2 regions of the Burkholderia sp. 22PA0099 genome follow, and region 2 is predicted to be linked to the other one. Evidence: predicted binding sites of a transcription regulator. Region 2 holds the regulator's gene; the other holds the start of a gene.
The links. Region 2 encodes FliA, which starts transcription of late flagellar genes. Its sites were predicted from a motif close to CTAAAGTTTNNNNNNNNNNNGCCGNTA; they were not measured.

Region 1: AB4851_RS30880 (DUF4088 family protein) is a predicted target of FliA. The motif match lies at 6,786-6,812, and genes of this name have one in related genera.

Annotation. Positions count from the first base shown of each region.
Region 1 covers NZ_CP163165.1:3,493,535-3,503,068, forward strand. The annotation lists gene AB4851_RS30830 (sodium:proton antiporter) at 1-827, opposite strand, end outside; gene AB4851_RS30835 (LutC/YkgG family protein) at 929-1,600, opposite strand; gene pncB (nicotinate phosphoribosyltransferase) at 1,732-2,931, opposite strand; gene fdxA (ferredoxin FdxA) at 3,251-3,574, shown strand; tRNA gene AB4851_RS30850 (tRNA-Asn) at 3,692-3,767, shown strand; tRNA gene AB4851_RS30855 (tRNA-Asn) at 3,828-3,903, shown strand; gene AB4851_RS30860 (CreA family protein) at 4,046-4,522, shown strand; gene AB4851_RS30865 (AraC family transcriptional regulator) at 4,548-5,462, shown strand; gene AB4851_RS30870 (AzlC family ABC transporter permease) at 5,511-6,302, shown strand; gene AB4851_RS30875 (AzlD domain-containing protein) at 6,299-6,637, shown strand; gene AB4851_RS30880 (DUF4088 family protein) at 6,938-7,726, shown strand; gene AB4851_RS30885 (hypothetical protein) at 7,861-8,247, opposite strand; gene AB4851_RS30890 (RNA-binding S4 domain-containing protein) at 8,635-8,853, shown strand; gene AB4851_RS30895 (MATE family efflux transporter) at 8,986-9,534, shown strand, end outside.
Region 2 covers NZ_CP163165.1:58,312-67,845, forward strand. The annotation lists gene ahcY (adenosylhomocysteinase) at 1-1,345, opposite strand, end outside; S-adenosyl-L-homocysteine riboswitch at 1,447-1,514, opposite strand; gene AB4851_RS15530 (RNA polymerase sigma factor FliA) at 1,679-2,440, opposite strand; gene AB4851_RS15535 (MinD/ParA family protein) at 2,467-3,279, opposite strand; gene flhF (flagellar biosynthesis protein FlhF) at 3,272-5,032, opposite strand; gene flhA (flagellar biosynthesis protein FlhA) at 5,029-7,134, opposite strand; gene flhB (flagellar biosynthesis protein FlhB) at 7,131-8,333, opposite strand; gene AB4851_RS15555 (VOC family protein) at 8,849-9,370, opposite strand.

The sequences.
Region 1 (9,534 bases), 800 kb from region 2:
GCGTTCTGCAACGCCACGTGCGTGCCGAACACGTCGAACACGATGCCCGGCTTCCAGATGCCGCTCATCAGCACCAGCGCGACGATCACGGCCAGCAGCACGAAGTTGAACGTGCCCTCGATACGGATCGGCACCGGCGCGACGCCGGCGGGCTTATCGCCACGGCCACCGTCGCCGTCGCGCCGGAAACGCCAGCTATCGAGCGCATGAAAGACCGCCAGCAGGACGCCGCAGATGAACAGCGTGGGCAGCGCGAGATGGATCGTGGTCCAGAAGAAATCGACACCGTTCAGGAAGCCGAGAAACAGCGGCGGATCGCCGAGCGGCGACAGCGCGCCGCCCGCGTTCGCCACCAGGAAGATGAAGAACACCACGACGTGCACCACGCGCGGCCGCGCGGCATTGGCGCGCAGCAACGGCCGGATCAGCAGCATCGCGGCGCCGGTGGTGCCCATCAGGCTTGCGAGCAGCGCGCCGAGCGCGAGCAGCCCGGTATTGCGCGCGGGCGAGGCGCGCAGGTCGCCGTGCACGCAAATGCCGCCCGCTACCGTATAGAGCGTGGTCAGCAGCACGATGAACGGGATGTATTCCTCGAGCAGCGCATGCACCAGCGTGCCGAACGCCACGCCCGCGCCGAACACGGCCGCGAACGGCACGAGAAACGCGAGCGCCCAGGCCGCGGCGATCTTGCCGAAATGGTGATGCCAGAACAATGGCGCGACGAGCGGGAACACCGCGATCGACAGCAGCATGCCGGCGAACGGCAGGCCCCACAGCGCCGACAGCGTGGCGCCGTCGAGCGTGGCGGCAGAGGCCGGCAGCGGCATCAGCGCCAGCACGGCCAGCACCGGCACGCACGCGGCGAACGGTACGCGCGGCAAACGCAGCGCGCCATGCAGCGACGAAAAAAACGAACGGGCGGCGCGGCTCATGCGCCGCCCACGATGATCGCGTGGACGCGGTACGGGCCATGCGCGCCGAGCACGATGGTCTGCTCGATATCGCCGGTGCGCGACGGCCCCGACACGATATTCACGGCGCGCGGCAACTCGCCGTGTTCGGCGCGGATCAGCGCGAACGCTTCCTCGTGCCCGGCCACGATGCGCGAGGCGGGCACCACCACGAGATGGGTTTCCGGCAGCAGCGCGGCCGATGCGTAGGTGTCCGGCCCGGACAGCAGCACCAGCGAGCCGGTTTCGGCCGTCGCGCAGAAACAGCCCGTGATGCCGACCAGATCGCCGTCGCGCGGCTTGCGGCATTCGACGCCGAGGCCGGCCGCGCGCCAATCGAGTTCGGCGAGCGTGCGCCAGGCGATCGCCTGCATGGGCAAGGCATGTTCGGCGAGATAGCGGGCGGCGGCGGCCGGCACGTCGGCCAGCGTATCGACGGCTTCGACCGTGGTGGCCATGCGCACGGCTTCCTCGGTGAAGCGTGCGACGAGCGCGTCGGGATCGGTGGGCATCGGCGGGCGCGGGCCGGCCGGATGGCGCGCCAGGTAATCGGCGGCCTGTTCGTGCTCGTGCGCCTCGGCTTCGGCCGGGCGCCCCTGGGCCGCGCGGATGCGCGCGAAGATCTTGCGGCGGGCAGCCGACGTGTCCATGTGCGGTCCTCGTGAACGTGGCGGTGGGATCGCGCTCGATTATAACGGCCGGTGCCGGCGCGATGGCCCGCCACCGGCCGTTCGGACAGGTCGCGGCAGCGCGCCCGGGGGGCGCGTGCCGGCTCGCGGCCTTATTTGCCCGCGCTGTCCTCGTCCGGCTGGGCGATGCCGAACACCTGGCGCAGATAGGCCAGATAGTTCTTGTCGTCGCACATGCTCTTGCCCGGCGAATCGGACAGCTTGGCGACCGGTTGGCCGTTGCAGCGAACCATCTTGATGACGATCTGCAGCGGCCGGTAGCCGAGGTCGTTGGTCAGATTGGTGCCGACGCCGAACGCGAGCCTGCAGCGGTCGCGGAAGCGCTCGTAAAGCTGCAGCACCTTCGGGATGTCGAGCGCGTCGGAGAACACCAGCACCTTGGTGCGCGGGTCGCAGCGGTTCGACTCGTAGTGACGGATCATCCGCTCGCCCCACTCGAACGGATCACCGGAATCGTGGCGCGCGCCGTCGAACAACTTGCAGAAGTACATGTCGAAATCGCGCAGGAACGCATCCATGCCATACACGTCGGACAGCGCGATGCCGAGGTCGCCGCGATATTCCTTGGCCCACATCTCGAGCCCGTAGATCTGCGAATCGCGCAACCGCGGGCCGAGCGCCTGGCAGGCCTGCAGGTATTCATGCGCCATCGTGCCGAGCGGCGTGATGCCGTGCTTCTTCGCGTAATACACGTTGCTGGTGCCGGCGAACTGCGCACCGAGCCCGTCGCGCAGCGTCATCGCCACTTCCTCGTGCCACACCTTCGAGAAGCGGCGGCGCGTGCCGTAATCGGCGATCTTGCATTCGGAGAATTCGGGCTTCGCGCCGAGCAGGGTGATCTTGTCGCGCAGGCGATCGCGGCCCTCGCCGTAATCGGGCTCGGTCTGCGTGTTGCGGAAATACACCTCGTTGACGATCGCCAGCACCGGGATCTCGAACAGGATCGTGTGCAGCCACGGGCCGCGAATCACGATGTCGATCTCGCCGTTGGCCTTCGGCGACGGCGAGATCTCGATGTACTTCTCGTTGAGATGGAACAGCGCGAGGAACTCGACGAAATCGCCCTTGATGAAGCGCATTTCGCGCAGGTAATCGAGTTCGGCCTCGGTGAAACGCAGATGGCACAGGCCGCGCACTTCATCGCGAATCTCGTCGATATACGGCACGAGATCGATGCCGGGATTGCGGCACCGGAACCGGTATTCGACGTTGGCGGCCGGGAAGTGATGCAGCACCACCTGCATCATCGTGAACTTGTACAGATCGGTGTCGAGCAGCGAAGTAATGATCATGATTCGAGACTGCCTAGAAAGACTGCCTAACGCGCGAAGACCGCCGCGCACGACCCCGGCCGCAAGGAAGCGCCGGAACCGGAACGAGCCGCAGCGTTTCCACGCGAGCGCCCTGCCCGGACATGCCTGCCGCATGTTACCCGAATGCGCGCCAGACCATCCCCGTCACGGCGACGCGGCGCCACGCCATAAACTAATCACGAAACGGTATAAGACAGGGCCGGGGTGGCTGGATAAGGGTTTTCCGCTTCAGTTACAATGCCGCATTTGGCGCAAAGCCTACCCCCACACATATCATCGCCAAGCAGGAGCGTTTTGAATGACTCACGTTGTGACCGAAGGCTGCATCAAGTGCAAATACACGGATTGCGTCGATGTGTGCCCGGTGGATTGCTTCCGTGAAGGTCCCAATTTTCTCGCGATCGATCCGGACGAATGCATCGACTGCGCCGTGTGCGTGGCCGAATGCCCGACCAATGCGATCTACGCAGAGGAAGACGTTCCCGGCGACCAGCAGCAATACACGCCGCTGAATGCCGAACTGGCCAAGCTGTGGCCGTCGATCACCAAGACGAAGCCCGCCCCCGGCGACGCCGACGAGTGGAAGGACGTGCAGGACAAACTGCACCTGCTCGAGCGCTGATCTCGCCACGCTGCGCCCGTCCGCGGCGCAGCCTCGCATCCGGGTTTCCGGAAATTTCGCGCAGGGGCTTGACACGTTTTCGTTAGCCTCATAGAATCTCGTTTCTCTGCTGTTTGTTCCCCGATAGCTCAGTCGGTAGAGCGCCGGACTGTTAATCCGTAGGTCCCTGGTTCGAGCCCAGGTCGGGGAGCCAAAAATGCTTGGCGCGCTGGTTTCAGCGAGCCCGCACTGAACAAACGCAGTACCGATTTATTCCCCGATAGCTCAGTCGGTAGAGCGCCGGACTGTTAATCCGTAGGTCCCTGGTTCGAGCCCAGGTCGGGGAGCCAAACAGCGAAAAGGCCCGTCTCACGACGGGCCTTTTTGTTTTTCCGCCCTGCCCCTCGCCGTTTCCGCATCGCTGCCCGCGCGAAAACCCGGCAGCGCGCCGTGCTAGAGTCGAATTCCTTTCGCATTCCGCCCGCCCCGCCCATGATCCACCATCGCCTTGCCGCCGCGACCTGCCTCGCCGTCTCGTTGCTTCCGTTCGCCGCCGGCGCCGAGGAAGTCGCCAGCGTCAACACGAACTTCCGCGTCACCGGCTCCGATCGCGTGGTGGTCGAAGCCTACGACGACCCGCTCGTGCAGGGCGTGACCTGCTACGTATCGCGGGCGCGCACCGGCGGCATCAAGGGCAGCCTCGGCCTGGCCGAGGACCCGAGCGAGGCGTCGATCGCCTGCCGCCAGGTCGCGCCGATCCACTTCACGCAGCCGCTCAAGCAGCAGACCGACGTGTTCAGCGAACGCATGTCGTTCATCTTCAAGACCCTGCACGTGGTGCGCGTGGTCGACAAGAAACGCAACACGCTGGTGTACCTCACCTACAGCGATCGCGTGGTGTCGGGCAGCGCGAAGAACAGCGTCACGGCCGTGCCGGTGCCCGACGGCACGCCGATCCCGCTCAAGTAATACCGCCCGTTCCCGTCGCCACACCATGCGCTCCGCCCGTCTCGTCGATGCCGCCCGCTACTGGCGCACGCCGTTGCTGCCGGAGGCCGATCTCGTCACCGCCACCTATCGCGAGCACACGTTCGCGCCGCACTGGCATGACGCGTATACGGTGCCGGTGATCGAAACCGGCGCCGAGCACTATCGCTATCGCGGCAGCCTGCGGATCGCCGATACCGGCTCGATGCCGATCATCCACCCGGGCGAGGTGCATACCGGTTCGCGCGCGACCGAGGACGGCTGGCGCTATCGCGTGTCCTACGTGCCGATCGATTACCTGCGCGCGCTGGCCGACGAAATCGCCGGATCGCCGCAACCGGTGCCGTGGTTCCCCGACGACGCGCTGCACGATCCCGACTGCGCGCGCCGCCTGCTGCTCGCGCATCGTCTGCTCGAAGCGGACGGCATCGATATCGCGCCGGCCCACGACGATCCCCCGCCACCGCCCGGCCCGCTCGCCGCCCCACCGCTGCCGCGCGGCCTGGTCGAGCCGCTCGCGGCCGAAACGGCGCTGCTCGACGCGCTCTCCACGCTGCTCGTGCGGCATGCGCTCGGCCGGCCGCGCGCCGGCGTGCCGGCCGCCGACGAACCCCGCGTCGCGCGCATGCGCGAACGGCTCGCCGCCGATCTGACCACGCCCGTCACGCTGGCCGAAATGGCCGAGGCGGCCGGGCTGTCGCCGTTCCATGCGGCGCGGCTGTTCACGCGCGCGACCGGCATGGCGCCGCACGCGTGGCGCAATCAGTTGCGCCTGCACCGCTCGCTCGCGCCGCTGCGCGCGGGCCTGGCCGTGGCCGACGTGGCGGCCGCCAGCGGGTTCGTCGATCAGAGCCATTTCACGCGCCACTTCAAACGGATGTTCGGCGTGCCGCCGGGCCGCTGGCAGAGCGCGAAGAAGTAAGTTCACCGCCGCGCAAGAACGTACAAGCCTGCCTGACGCCGCTTCGCTATGCTCGGCGTTCAGGAGGACTCACCGTTGAACCCGTCTCACCCCAATCCATCCCTCACGCAGCGCCAGCCGCGCCCGCTGCGCGAATTCGCCGACGGCGCCCGCGATACGTTTCCGATGATGGTCGGCGCCGCGCCGTTCGGCGTGATCTTCGGCACGCTCGTCACGGCCGGCCCGCTGGCCTGGTGGCACGGCGAGCTGATGTCGCTGATCGTGTTCGCCGGCTCGGCGCAATTCATCGCGATCGGCCTGCTGGCCGGCGGCGCCGGCGCGCTGGTGGTGATCGCCACCACGCTGATCGTCAACCTGCGCCATCTGCTCTACTCGGCCACGCTCGCGCCGTATGTGGCGCATCTGCCGCTGCGCTGGCGCGCCACGCTCGGCGCGCTGATGACCGACGAGGTGTTCGCGGTGGCCTACGCGCGCTACCGCCACACGCGCCCCGGCGAAATGGGGCCGCACTACTTTCTCGGCTCCGGCGTCGCGATGTACGTGAACTGGCAGATCTGGACCGTGGTCGGGCTGCTGTTCGGCGCGGCGTTCCCCGGCCTGCAGGCGCTCGGGCTCGATTTCGCGATGGCCGCCACGTTCATCGCGATCGTGGTGCCGCAACTGGCCGCGTTCCGCTATCTGGCCGCGGCGGCCACGGCCGGCGTGATCGCCCAGCTTTGCCATGCGCTGCCGTACAAGCTGAACCTGCTGGCCGCCGTGGTGGCGGGCGTGACGGTGGGCGTCGCGCTGTCGCTGCGCGATCACGTGCGCGCGCGCCGTTGCTCGGAGGCTGCCTCGTGAGCTACGTCCTGATTTTGCTCGGCATGGCCGCCGTCACCTACGCGATCCGCACGACGCTGTTCCTGTTCGGCGAACGGCTCGTGTTCCCGCCGCTGGTGCGCACCGCGCTCGGCTTCGTGCCCGTCACGGTGCTGACGGCGATCATCGTGCCGATGACGGTCGCGCCGCACGGCGGCGGCGTGGAGTTCGGCCTGCGCAATCCGCAACTGGTGGGTGGCCTGGCGGCTGTGATCGTCTCGGCCGCCACGCGCCGGCCGCTCCTGACGATCGCCGTCGGGCTGGCGGTGTTCTTCGTCTGGCAAGGCGTGGTGATGCCACGCTGGCTGCCGGCCTGAATCAGGCCGGGGGGCGCCGAACTTGTCAGCGGATTCGCCGCTGAATCACCGCCGGGCTCGTCCGGACCGGCGCGGGCCGAGCCTAACCGAGTCGAGCGGAGCCGGATCAGACGGACCGAGCCCGGCCGGCACGCCCCGCGCCCACGCCCTCAAGTTTCTTTCGCACGCGCCGATAAGAGAGGAAAACCCTCCTGGCGCCAATCGCGACGGAGCCGGCCGGCATCAGCCACGGCCGGCCGATGCGGGCGGCGCATGCCGGCGCGCGGTCGACGCCGGCAGCCACCGCGTTCCGAGAAATTCATGGGTCATATCACGCTGTCGATCAAGGACGACACCATCACGTCGCTGCGCAAGGATTTCGATGCGTTCGTGCGTGTCTCGCTGAAGCTCGATCCGCAGTTCGCGACGCCCTCGTTCGAGGATTTCCTGCGCGCCAAGCTGCTCGACAACATGGTGCCGCTCACCGAGCACGCCGTGCAGCGCATGTTGCAGGGCGGCCAGTACGCCTGGGCCAAGCGCACGCTCGACAAGGAATTCCCGAACGTGGTCGAGATCCTGATGCGTCAGGCGGAAACGTTCGGTTTCGGCTTTGCCTCGCGCAGCGAATGGACTCCCGACGAACTGCTGAAGGCCTGCCATGACTGGGCCGCCGCGATCGTCACGGAAGCGCAGGGCGACGCCTCGCTGGTCGATCCGCTGGCCGCGCAGATCAAATCGGCCGTGCACGACATCCAGACGCTCGAGGAGCGCATGCAGACGCCGGCCTGGCGGCTGGCCGAATCGCTGCGCCAGCGCGTCTACGAAGCCAAGCTGGCCTGCGAGATGAGCGTGGGCAGCACGGCGCGCGAGAAGCTCGGCGAGCTGCGCGGCCTGCTGCGGCTCGGGCTGTCGCACGGCTCGTTCCAGAAGCAGGAAGCGCAGCAGATCATGGAATACCTGCGCCTGCTGAAGCCGGAAATCTTCGTCGAGGAACCGCACGACGTGTTCACGCGGCTCGCCGCGTGGCTGCGCAGCATCTTCATGGTGCCCACGCCGGCCAGGGCCGCGCAGCAGAACCCGGCGGCACGGCCACCGCAGCAGCGTCAATAACGAGGTACGCCGCGCCTGCCCTGGCGCGGCATAAAACGGGCCGAACCCCGCACAAAGCGAGGTTCGGCCCGTTGCCGTTTTCAAGCCCGGCGGCAAAGGCGGATCGGCGTCCCGCCCCGTTGTTGCCGCATCGCTTACTGCGACTGGCCCGAACCCGGCGTACCGTTGCCGGCCGGCGACATCCCGCTCGTATTGCCGTTCACGGCATCGCCCGCCTTCGAGTTCGCGCCGTGCGCCGAGCTGTTCGCGCGCGTCTTGGCGTGATGCGACTTCATCGTGTGCTTGGCGCCCGGCGCGCTCATCGCGCCGCTGTTGGCGGGCGTGCCGTTGCCCGGTGCGGTCGGTGCGGCGTCGTTGCCGCCGGTGCCGCCCGACTGGCCGCCCGCGCCGGCTGCACCGCCGCCGCCACCGCCAGCACCGCCGCCCGCGCCACCACCGGCCTGGGCCATCGCGGATGTTGCCGCGAACACGGTCGTCGTCACCAGCGCAGCGCTCATCAGCATTTTGCGAATCGTGGTCATAGCATTCCTCCTCGGGGAATTGGCCGGCGCGGCCTTCGAAACGGGCCGCACCGCCCCGCCGCGACATGCGGCAGTTGGTAGACAGACCGGCCCGTGCCGCGGCCGGTTCGCCGGAAACGCCGACTGTTACCCAAGCTTGCATTTGCTGACGGTTGGCATACATCCACTTACATGGGCCATCCGCCGGCGCCTCGGGATCGGGATCTTCGCTTCCGGTCCCGTTTCCTGACGCAGCGAACGTTCCCGTTCCGCGCCCACACCGGCCGAACCCGCTCCAGCCCGCCAATCCGGCGGTTTCGCGCGCCGCGCTCGCCCCCGGCCGCGCGCTGGCTTATGATGCGAGCCTTGCTTTTTTACACATTGCGCGCCGTTCGCGCGCATCGCCCCATGCCCAACCTCGATTTCACGCTGACCGGCGATTACGTCGAACTGCACAACCTGCTCAAGATCTCCGGCGTGGCCGACAGCGGCGGCTCCGCGAAGGTGCTGGTCGCCTCGGGCGCCGTCAAGGTGGACGGCGCGACCGAGCTGCGCAAGACCTGCAAGATCCGCGCGGGCCAGGTGGTGCTGTTCGAAGACACGCGGATCGCCGTCCACGGCGCCTGAGCGCCGACGCGGGTGCCCGAGCGGCGCCCGCCGCTGCCCGGCATGTCGATTCGACAGCCGTGCAGGAAAACCGTAAGCTTGCCGTCTCACTACAACAACCGAGAGCGCGGGCCTGTCTTCCCGCGGCCCTTCATGTCGCTTCCCGGCCTCCCGCGCGCGGCCCACGCGCCGCCGCCTTCCTTTTCCCGTCACGCCGCCGACACCGCCCGTCTCGCCGCGCCGCTCGCGATCGCCCAGTTGTCGCAGATGGCGATGAGCGTGACCGACACCGTCCTGCTCGGCTCGCTCGGCCCCGACGCGCTCGCGGCAGGCGGCCTCGGCGCAACGCTGTTCTTCGTGGTCGTCACGGTGCTGCAAGGCGTGCTGACCTCGGTCAGCGTCAGCGTCGCCCACGCGCGCGGCGCGCAGGACGACGACCGCATCCCGCACATCTACTGGACAGGCGTGGCGCTGTCGCTGCTGCTGGCGGTGCCGGCCATCGTCGTGCTGCTGTTTGCCGAGCCGTTGCTGCTGATGTTTCACGAGCCGGCCGAGCTGGCGCGCAACATCGGCGAATACTGCCGCGTGCTGTGCTTCGCCGCGCCCGGCAGCCTGATCGGCGTGGGCCTGATGCGCGCGTTCCTGCCGGCGATCGGCGCGGCGCGCCGGCTGCTGTGGGTGTCGATCGCGAGCGTCGGCGTG
Region 2 (9,534 bases):
GCACCGTCAGGTTCGCACCGATGCGCTCCAGATGCAGGCGCGCGACCTTCTCGTCCAGATGCTTCGGCAGCACGTACACCTTGTTCTCGTACTGCTCGCCACGCACGAACAGTTCGATCTGCGCGAGCGTCTGGTTGGCGAACGAGTTCGACATCACGAACGACGGGTGGCCGGTCGCGCAGCCGAGGTTGACCAGGCGGCCTTCGGCCAGCAGGATCACGCGCTTGCCGTCCGGGAAGATGATGTGGTCGACCTGCGGCTTGATGTTGTCCCACTGGTACTGGCGGGTCGACGCGATGTCGATTTCGGAATCGAAGTGGCCGATGTTGCAGACGATCGCGTTGTGACGCATCGCCTTCATGTGGTCATGGCCGATCACGTGGAAGTTGCCGGTGGCCGTCACGAAGATGTCGGCCTTGTCGGCGGCGTATTCCATCGTCACGACGCGGTAGCCTTCCATCGCCGCCTGCAGCGCGCAGATCGGATCGATTTCCGTGACCCACACGGTCGCACCGAGGCCACGCAGCGATTGCGCGCAGCCCTTGCCCACGTCGCCGTAGCCGGCCACCACCGCGATCTTGCCCGCGATCATCACGTCGGTCGCGCGCTTGATGCCGTCCACCAGCGATTCGCGGCAGCCGTACAGGTTGTCGAACTTCGACTTGGTGACCGAATCGTTGACGTTGAACGCCGGGAACGGCAGGCGGCCGTCCTTTTCCATCTGGTACAGACGGTGCACGCCGGTGGTGGTTTCTTCCGTCACGCCCTTGATGTGCGCGAGGCGCGTCGAGTACCACACCGGATCGGCGTCGAGGTGCGCGGCGATCGACTTGTACAGCGCGACTTCTTCCTCGTTGGTCGGCTTGGCGATCACCGAGCGATCCTTCTCGGCCTTCGCGCCGAGGATCAGCAGCAACGTGGCGTCGCCGCCGTCGTCGAGGATCATGTTGGCGAATTCGCCGTTCGGCCATTCGAAGATGCGGTGCGAGAACTCCCAGTATTCGTCGAGCGATTCGCCCTTGAACGCGAACACCGGCACGCCGGCTTCGACGATGGCCGCGGCCGCGTGATCCTGCGTCGAGAAGATGTTGCACGAGGCCCAGCGCACGTCGGCGCCGAGCGCCTTCAGCGTCTCGATCAGCACGCCCGTCTGGATCGTCATGTGCAGCGAACCGGCGATGCGCGCGCCCTTCAGCGGCTGCGATGCCTTGTTTTCCTCGCGGATCTGCATCAGGCCGGGCATTTCGGTCTCGGCGATGTTCAGTTCCTTGCGGCCCCAGGCGGCCAGCGCCAGGTCGGCGACGAGGTAATCGTTGGAAGCTTTCGAATCGATAACGGCGTTCATCACGCCCTCCTTTCTTGATGGATCAAAGATTGGTGACGTGAGCGCCGTTCAAGGAGCGACTCGCTGGCCGGAGGGTTCGTGGGGACGGACCCGCCGGGCGGTGCGGGCCGCGCGGTGAAGATTTCCGAGCCTGGCGGGCAGGACGCCCGTCGCAACGCTCCTCGGAAACGAGCACGGATTGTAGCAAACAGTCGTGAACAATTCCCACACGCACGGCGCGGGATTCGACGGCCGAAATCCCGCGATCGATCGCGACGATGGCGGCAGGCGGGCACTCGCCTGCGGGCCTCGTGCGGCGCGCCGTGGCGCACTGCGGCACCCGATACGCGGCGCTCAGTGTTCGGCGCCGACCCAGGCCTGTTCGCGCAGGCGGGCGCGCAGACGCGCCACGGCCTGGCTGTGCAACTGGCACACGCGCGATTCGCTGACCTCCAGCACCGCGCCGATTTCGCGCAGATTCAGCCCGCGCTCGTAATACAGCGACATCAGCAATTTCTCGCGCTCGGGCAGGCGATCGATCGCCTCCACCAGCGCGGCGCGCAGGTGATCGTCGAGCAGCGCCGACAGCGGGTCCGAATGGTCCACGCGATAGCGGTCGAGGAACGGCTCGTCGTCGGCGGAGCGGTCGAAATCCTCGTAATAGATCAACTGGCTGCCGTGCAGATCCTGCAGCATCGACTGGTACTCGTCGAGCGGCATCTCCAGGTGCGTGGCGATCTCGGTTTCGTTGGCCGGGCGGCCGAGCTTCTGCTCGACGCGGTGCACGGCCTGCTCCACCTCGCGCGAGGTCTTGCGCAGGCTGCGCGGCAACCAGTCGTTGCTGCGCAGCTCGTCGAGCATCGCACCGCGAATGCGCTGCGTCGCGTAGGTTTCGAACTGCGCGCCCTGATCTTCCTTGTAGCGGCCGGCCGCGTCGAGCAGGCCGATCATGCCGGCCTGGATCAGGTCGTCGAGATCGACGCTGGCCGGCATCTTCGCGACCAGTTGCAGGCCCAGACGACGCACCAGCGGCGCATATTTCGCGAGCACCTCGGCTTGCCCCATCCCGGCCTCGGCCATCGCCGACGTGGACAGTTTTCCTTGAGCGTTGTACATCGGCTCTCTCCTGGTAGCCCTTTGGGTCAGGCGGCTTGCGCCGCACCCCGTTCGACGGCCGGCGTAGCGGCGAACGGCCGGCCGGCGACCGGCGCCGAACGCATCGGCCAGTACAGCAGGTCCGACGCGATCTGCCGGTAGTCGCGCGCGGCGGCGGCCGACGGAAACGCGTCCACCACCGTGTGCACCAGTTCGCGGGCGCGCGCGACGAGCGGATCGGCGCTGACGTAGCCGCCTTCTTCCAGCGCGACCGTCAGGTAGCGCCCCGCCACGCCGGCCAGATTCTCGTAGGCGGCGCGCGCATCGGCTTCGCTCTGCACGTGGTTGATCAGCACGCGGAACTGCGCGAGCGCGTGCGCGTAGTGCAGGCGCTTCATGCAGGCATAGGCTTCGGTGATCGCCGCGCCGGCCACCCGCGTGACGATCAGCACGTCGTGCGCGGCGCGCGCGAGCGCCGACAGCGCACCGTTCGCGTCGCGCTGGGCGTCCACCAGCACGATGTCCGCCGCGCCGTCGAGATAGGCGGCCAGGCGCTCGTCGTCGTAGCCGTCGCGCGCCAGATCGGCCGCCACGCACAGCGAGAAGCCGGCCTCGTGACGCACCGTGGTGCCGGTGCGCAACCAGGCGCCGGCCAGCGTCGCGGTGGCGGATTCCACGTCCGAGCGCTCGTCGACCACCAGCACGTCCTTGCCGAGCGCGGCCAGCGCGGCGGCCAGATTGACGACCGCCGAGGTGCAGCCGACGCCCGACGGGCCGCCGGTGACCGCAACGATCCGGGTGGCGCGGCCGGCCAGCAAGCGCCGCAATCCTTCGGCCTGATCGGTAGTGCGCTTATCCAAAGTAGACCTCGTGTTGTCCGGCGCCCGGGCGGCCGGCCAGAGCCGACAGCATGCCGGGCAGTTCGTCTTCGTGCGGCACGAACGGCGAGCCGTCGCGCGGCACGCAGAACGCGCTCTTGAGCAGGAACTTGCGGGTGGCGACGTACAGGTTCTCCGGCACCTTCTGGCCGGTCGACACGTAGTGCACCGGCAGTTGGTAGCGGATCACCGTGTCGAGCACGCTGCCGAGGTTGGTGGCCTCGTCGAGCTTGGTCAGGATGCAGCCGGCGAGATCGGTCTGACCCGCGCCGCGATAGGCCTGCACCACTTCGTTGAGCGTATCGCCGTGGCTGGTCGCCGACATCAGCAGCAGCCGCTGCACGCGCGAATCGGCGCCTTGCAGCATCGCGATCTGGTCGGACACGGTGCGGTCGCGCTGGCTCATGCCGATCGTGTCGATCAGCACGATGTGCTTGTTGCGCAGCTCCGAGAGCGCCAGTTGCAGATCGCCGCCGTCCTTCACCGCATGCACCGGCACGCCGAGAATCCGGCCGAAGATGCGCAGTTGTTCGTGGCCGCCGATCCGGTAGCTGTCGGTGGTCAGCAGCGCGACCTTGCTGGCGCCGAAGCGCATCACGCAGCGCGCGGCCAGCTTGGCGGTGGTGGTGGTCTTGCCCACGCCGGTCGGCCCCATCAGCGCGAACACGCCGCCGCGCTCCATCAGCGCATCCTCGCTGTCGAGCACCGGCAGGTTGCCGGCCAGCACCGTTTCGGCCCATTCGCAGGCGCCTTCGAAGCTGCCCGCCGACACGTCGGCCGGCAGGTTGTCGACCAGGGTGCGCACCAGTTGCGCCGAGAAGCCGGCCGAGAACAGGCGCTTGGTCAGCGCGCCATGCAGCGGGCTGCGGCGTTGGCGGTCGCCCCACACGAGGCCGGCGAACTGCTCTTCCATCATGCCGCGCATCGCCGACAGCTCGTTCATCACCGTCTCGTTGACGATCCGCTCGATGCGCGAATTGACTTCGTCGGCGATCGAGGCGGCCGGCGTCTGGGTGCCGCGCACCACGCGTTCGGCGAGCTTGGCGACGGCCGGCGAGATCGCCGGGGCAACCGCAGCGGCCGGGGCGGCCGGGCGTTGCGGCGGCTCCACGCGGGCGGCGACGTTGCGCACGATGTCGCGCGCCCATTCGGGCGTCGCGCTGTCGTCGAGCGCCGCATTCAATTCGGCGGCCGTGACCGGCTCGCCGCGTGCGGCCGGGGCCGAGATCGCATCGTGCTGGCGCGTCAGGCGGCGCGCGTGCTCGACGAGCCACGGGGCCGGCGTGGACGGCGCGACGGCCGGGGCCGGTTCGTAGGCGGGTGCAACGGCGGCCGGGGCGGCCGGGGCGGCGTCGTGCTGGTCGTCGTCGCCCAGGTCGTAGCGCGAGGCAGCCGAGGCCGGTTCCGTGGTGTCGGCGCTCGCGCCGAACATCGACGAGAACACGTCGCCCGAGGCGTACGGATTGGCCGGCATGCGCGGCGCGGCGGGCGCGGCGGCAGCGTTGGCGGCCGGCGCCGGGCGGGCGGCGGGCGGCAGCGCGCGGGCCTGCGCGGGCGCGGCGGCCGGCGATTTCGGTGCCAGCGCGGCCAGCTCGGCGTCCGCGAGCGCGACGATTTCGACCGAACCGTCGTCGAGCGTGCGGTTCGACAGCACGACGGCATCGCCGCCAAGCGCTTCACGCACCAGACGCAGTGCGTCGCGGCTCGTTGCGCCAGTAAATTTGCGGATGTTCAAGCGTTACCCCCGATGACGTTCGTGACTTTGATCGTGCGTGTTTCCGGCACTTCGGCATAGGACAGCACTTTCAGTTGCGGCAGGCTGCGGCGCAGGAAACGCGCGAGCATCGCGCGCAGCGCGTGCTGCACCAGCAGCACGGGCGGCAGCCCCATGTTCTGCTGCCGCAGCATCGCTTCTTGCGTGCCGATCAGCAGCGTGTGCGCGAGACCCGGTTCGAGACCGGGGTTCGCGCCCGTGGCGAGCGCTTGCGACAGCACCCGCTCCAAATTCGCATCGATACCCATCACCTGCATTTCGCCGGTGCCCGGATACCACTGTTGCGTGATCGCGCGTCCCAGCGCGAGCCGCACCACGGCGGTCAGTTCGTACGGGTCGGTGATGCGTCCCGACTGCTCCGACACGGCTTCGATGATGGTGCGCATGTCGCGGATCGGCACGCCTTCTTCCAGCAGGTTCTGCAGCACGCGTTGCAGCGTGGTCAGCGAAACCGTCTTCGGCACCAGATCCTCGATCAGCGACGGCGCGTCGCGGCCGGTGCGCTCCAGCAGCGCCTGCACTTCCTGGCGGCCGAGCAGCTCGGCGGCGTGCTGCACCACCAGATGGTTCAGGTGGGTGGCGATCACGGTGCTGGCGTCCACCACGGTGTAGCCGTACACCTGCGCCTGTTCGCGCTGCGACACGTCGATCCACACCGCCGGCAGGCCGAACGCCGGGTCGCGCGTCTGCGCGCCGGGCAGCGCGGCCGTGACCTGGCCCGGGTTGATCGCCAGCCACTGGCCCGGAAACGCTTCGCCGGTGCCCACCTCGACGCCCTTCAGCGCGATGCGATAGCCGTTCGGGCGCAGCTCCAGGTTGTCGCGGATATGAATCACCGGCGGCAGGAAACCGATTTCCTGCGCGAACTTCTTGCGGATGCTCTTGATGCGCTTGAGCAGTTCGCCATCGCCGCTGTTGTCGACCAGCGAGATCAGCCGGTAGCCCACTTCGAGGCCCAGCGGATCGATCAGCGTGACGTCTTCCCAGGTGGCTTCGTGGCTGTCGGCCGGCAGCGCGGCGGGCGGCGCGATCTCGGTCACGTCGCCGGAGGCGCGCTTGGCGGCCTCGCGGCGGCTCATCGAGCGCGCCAGCCAGATCAGCCCGCCGCCCAGCAGCAGGAAGGCGAAGTGCGGCATGTTCGGGATCAGGCCCATCACCGCGATGATCACGCCGGTAATGAGCAGCACGCGCGGGTTGGCGAACAACTGGCCGGTGATCTGGGTGCCGATGTCCTCGTCGGTCGCCACGCGCGAGACGATCACGCCGGCCGCGGTCGAGATCACCAGCGACGGGATCTGCGCGACCAGGCCGTCGCCGATCGTCAGCAGCGTGTAGTTCTTGCCCGCGGCGGCAAAGCTCATGTCGTGCTGCACGATGCCGACGATCAGGCCGCCCAGCACGTTGATCACCATGATGATCAGGCCCGCGATCGCGTCGCCGCGCACGAACTTCGAGGCGCCGTCCATCGAGCCGTAGAACTCGGCTTCCTGCGCCACCGCGACCCGGCGCTTGCGGGCCTGGTCCTCGTTGATCAGGCCGGCGTTCAGGTCGGCGTCGATCGCCATCTGCTTGCCGGGCATCGCGTCGAGCGTGAAGCGCGCCGACACTTCGGCGATCCGCCCCGCGCCCTTCGTGATCACCGTGAAGTTGATGATCATCAGGATCACGAACACCACGATGCCGACCGCGAAGTTGCCGCCCACCAGGAAGTGACCGAACGCCTCGATCACCTGGCCGGCCGCGTCGGGGCCGGTGTGACCTTCGAGCAGCACCACGCGCGTGGAAGCGACGTTCAGCGACAGGCGCAGCAGCGTCGAGAACAGCAGCACGCTCGGGAACGCCGCGAAATCGAGCGGCTTCATGGTGTACATGCTGACCAGCAGCACCATCACCGCCAGCGCGATGTTGAACGTGAACAGCAGATCCAGCAGGAACGGCGGCAGCGGCAGGATCATCATGCCGAGGATCATGACGATCAGCACCGGGCCGGCCAGCGCGCGCAGGTTCGCCACGTCGAGGCGGCCGGCGCGCTTGGCGCCCGGAAGCGAGGTCGGCGTGCTCATGCGGCGCCTCCGGTGCGGCCGCCGAGCGCTTCGTCGGCTTCCTCGGCTTCGTCTTCGTCGGCAATCTCGCTGCCCTTGTCGAGTTCGGCCGGCACGTCGAGGCCGGTCGGCTCGGCCGGGAACGCGCCGCCTTCGCTGCGGAAACGCTTGAGCTGGTAGACCCACGCCAGCACTTCGGCCACGGCGCCGTACAGCGGGCCGGGGATCTCGCGTTCGAGATCGACGTTGTGATACAGCGCACGCGCGAGCGGCGGCGCTTCGAGAATCGGCACGCGATGTTCCTCGGCAAGTTCGCGAATGCGGGCGGCGACCAGGTTCACGCCCTTGGCGACCACCTTCGGCGCGCGCATTTCGCCGTCGGCGTAGCGCAGCGCAACCGCGAAGTGGGTCGGGTTGGTAACGACCACATCGGCCTTCGGCACGTTGGACATCATGCGGCGGCGCGCCATCGCGCGCTGCTGCTGGCGGATGCGGCCCTTCACGTGCGGATCGCCTTCGTTTTCGCGGTGCTCGCGCTTCACTTCTTCCTTCGTCATGCGCAGCTTCTTGTTGTGCTGCCACATCTGGTACGGCACATCGAGGGCCGCCACCACCAGCGTGCCGGCGACCGTCATGCCGCAGCACACGGCGATCAGGTGCATCGCATCGGCCAGCGCTTCGTGCAGCGGCAGCGTGGCGAGCGCGAGCAGGTCGTCGCGGCTGCGCCAGATCGCGACGCCGCCGATGCCGCCCACCACCAGCGTCTTGACCAGCGCCATGCCGAGCTGGATCACGCCTTTCGGCGAGAACACGCGGCCCAGGCCGGTAATCGGGTTCAGGCGGTCGAACTTGACGCCGATCGCCTTGGACGAGAGCAGCCAGCCGCCCAGCGCCAGCGGCGCGGCGAGCGCGGCCAGGCCGGTCAGCGCGAGCACCGGGGCCACCGCGCTCAGGCCTTCCATGCCGGCGCGGCCGGCGCCGGTCAGCATGGCATTGGTATCGAACGCGCTGGCGTGGTCGAAGCGCAGCGCGCCTTCGAGCATGGTGCGCAGATGCAGGCCGATCGGGCCGGACAGCAGCCAGGCGCCGTAGAAGCCGGCCGCGAGCAACGCGAACGACGACAGCTCGCGCGAGCGCGCGACCTGCCCCTCCTCCCGCGCCTTTTCACGGCGCCGGGGGGTGGCTTCTTCGGTTTTCTCGAGATCGCTGTCCTCTGCCACTGCAGCCTCCGGGGGAAACAGCGGGATGCCGTTTCCAGTGCATCGATTATTGATGGACGTGTCGAGCGGCGATCGGTCGAGGAAAGCAGGGAAACCGGGGTATTTCCGGCGATGGAGTCGGGTGGGCGGTAAAAACGACAGGGCGGCGGGCAGGTGCGCCGGGGGATCGCGGGTAGCTTGAGGCCGGGATGGGCGGCTCGGCGGGAGCACGGCCAGACATGACCGGGGCGGCGGGACGACGGCCCAACTCGGCACGGACGACGGCGACAAAACGGAAACAGCCGGCGAACGAGGCAACGGCGGGCGGTAGCGGTAGCGGTAGCGGTAGCGGTAGCGGCATCGGCATCGGCATCGGCATCGGCAACGGCATCGGCATCGGCATCGGCATCGGCATCGGCATCGGCATCAACGATAACGCCAGCCGGCCCGAGCGCGGCTTGGCGAGCCGGCATGGAGGCGGCGGCGATCGGAACGCGGCCGATCCGATCGCCCCGCGCCGTCCGTGCCGGCCTGCCTCAACCCACCGCCGCGCGCTCCAACCCTGCCAGATCGAGCTTCTTCATCGCCATCAACGCGGCCATCACACGGCCGGACTGCGCCGCGTCGGCGTCGCCGAGCAGCGCCGGCAACTGCACCGGGACGATCTGCCACGACACGCCGAAACGGTCCTTGAGCCAGCCGCATTGTTGCGCCGCCGCATCGCCACCGTCGGCCAGCGCGGCCCAGTAGCGGTCGATCTCGGCCTGGTTCTCGCAATTGACGACGAACGACACGGCCGGCGTGATCCGGAACACCGGCCCGCCGTTGATCGCCGAGAACGCCTGGCCGGCCAGCTCGAAACCGACCGTCATGACCGTGCCCTCGGGCTGGCCGGCGGCGCGCGCGCCCTCCTTGCCGTAGCGGGCCACGCGCGTGATGCGCGAATCGTCGAACACCGACACGTAGAAATGCGCCGCCGCCTCGGCGTCGTGCTCGAACCACAGGAACGGCGTGATGCGCTGGATCGACGGCCGCGCCGTCGCAGGGGTCAAGGTCATGGCCTGTCTCCGGATCGTCTCGCCGAGGCCGGCCGGTGCGCGTCGGCGCGGATGCCGGCGGTTTCCGGCAGGATTCGGCGAGCTTCGTTGAAGCCGCGCGCGCGTCGGGCACGCCCGGCCGGTTTTCGATGATAGGCCGCCGGCGCCGTCACCCGCAAAAAACG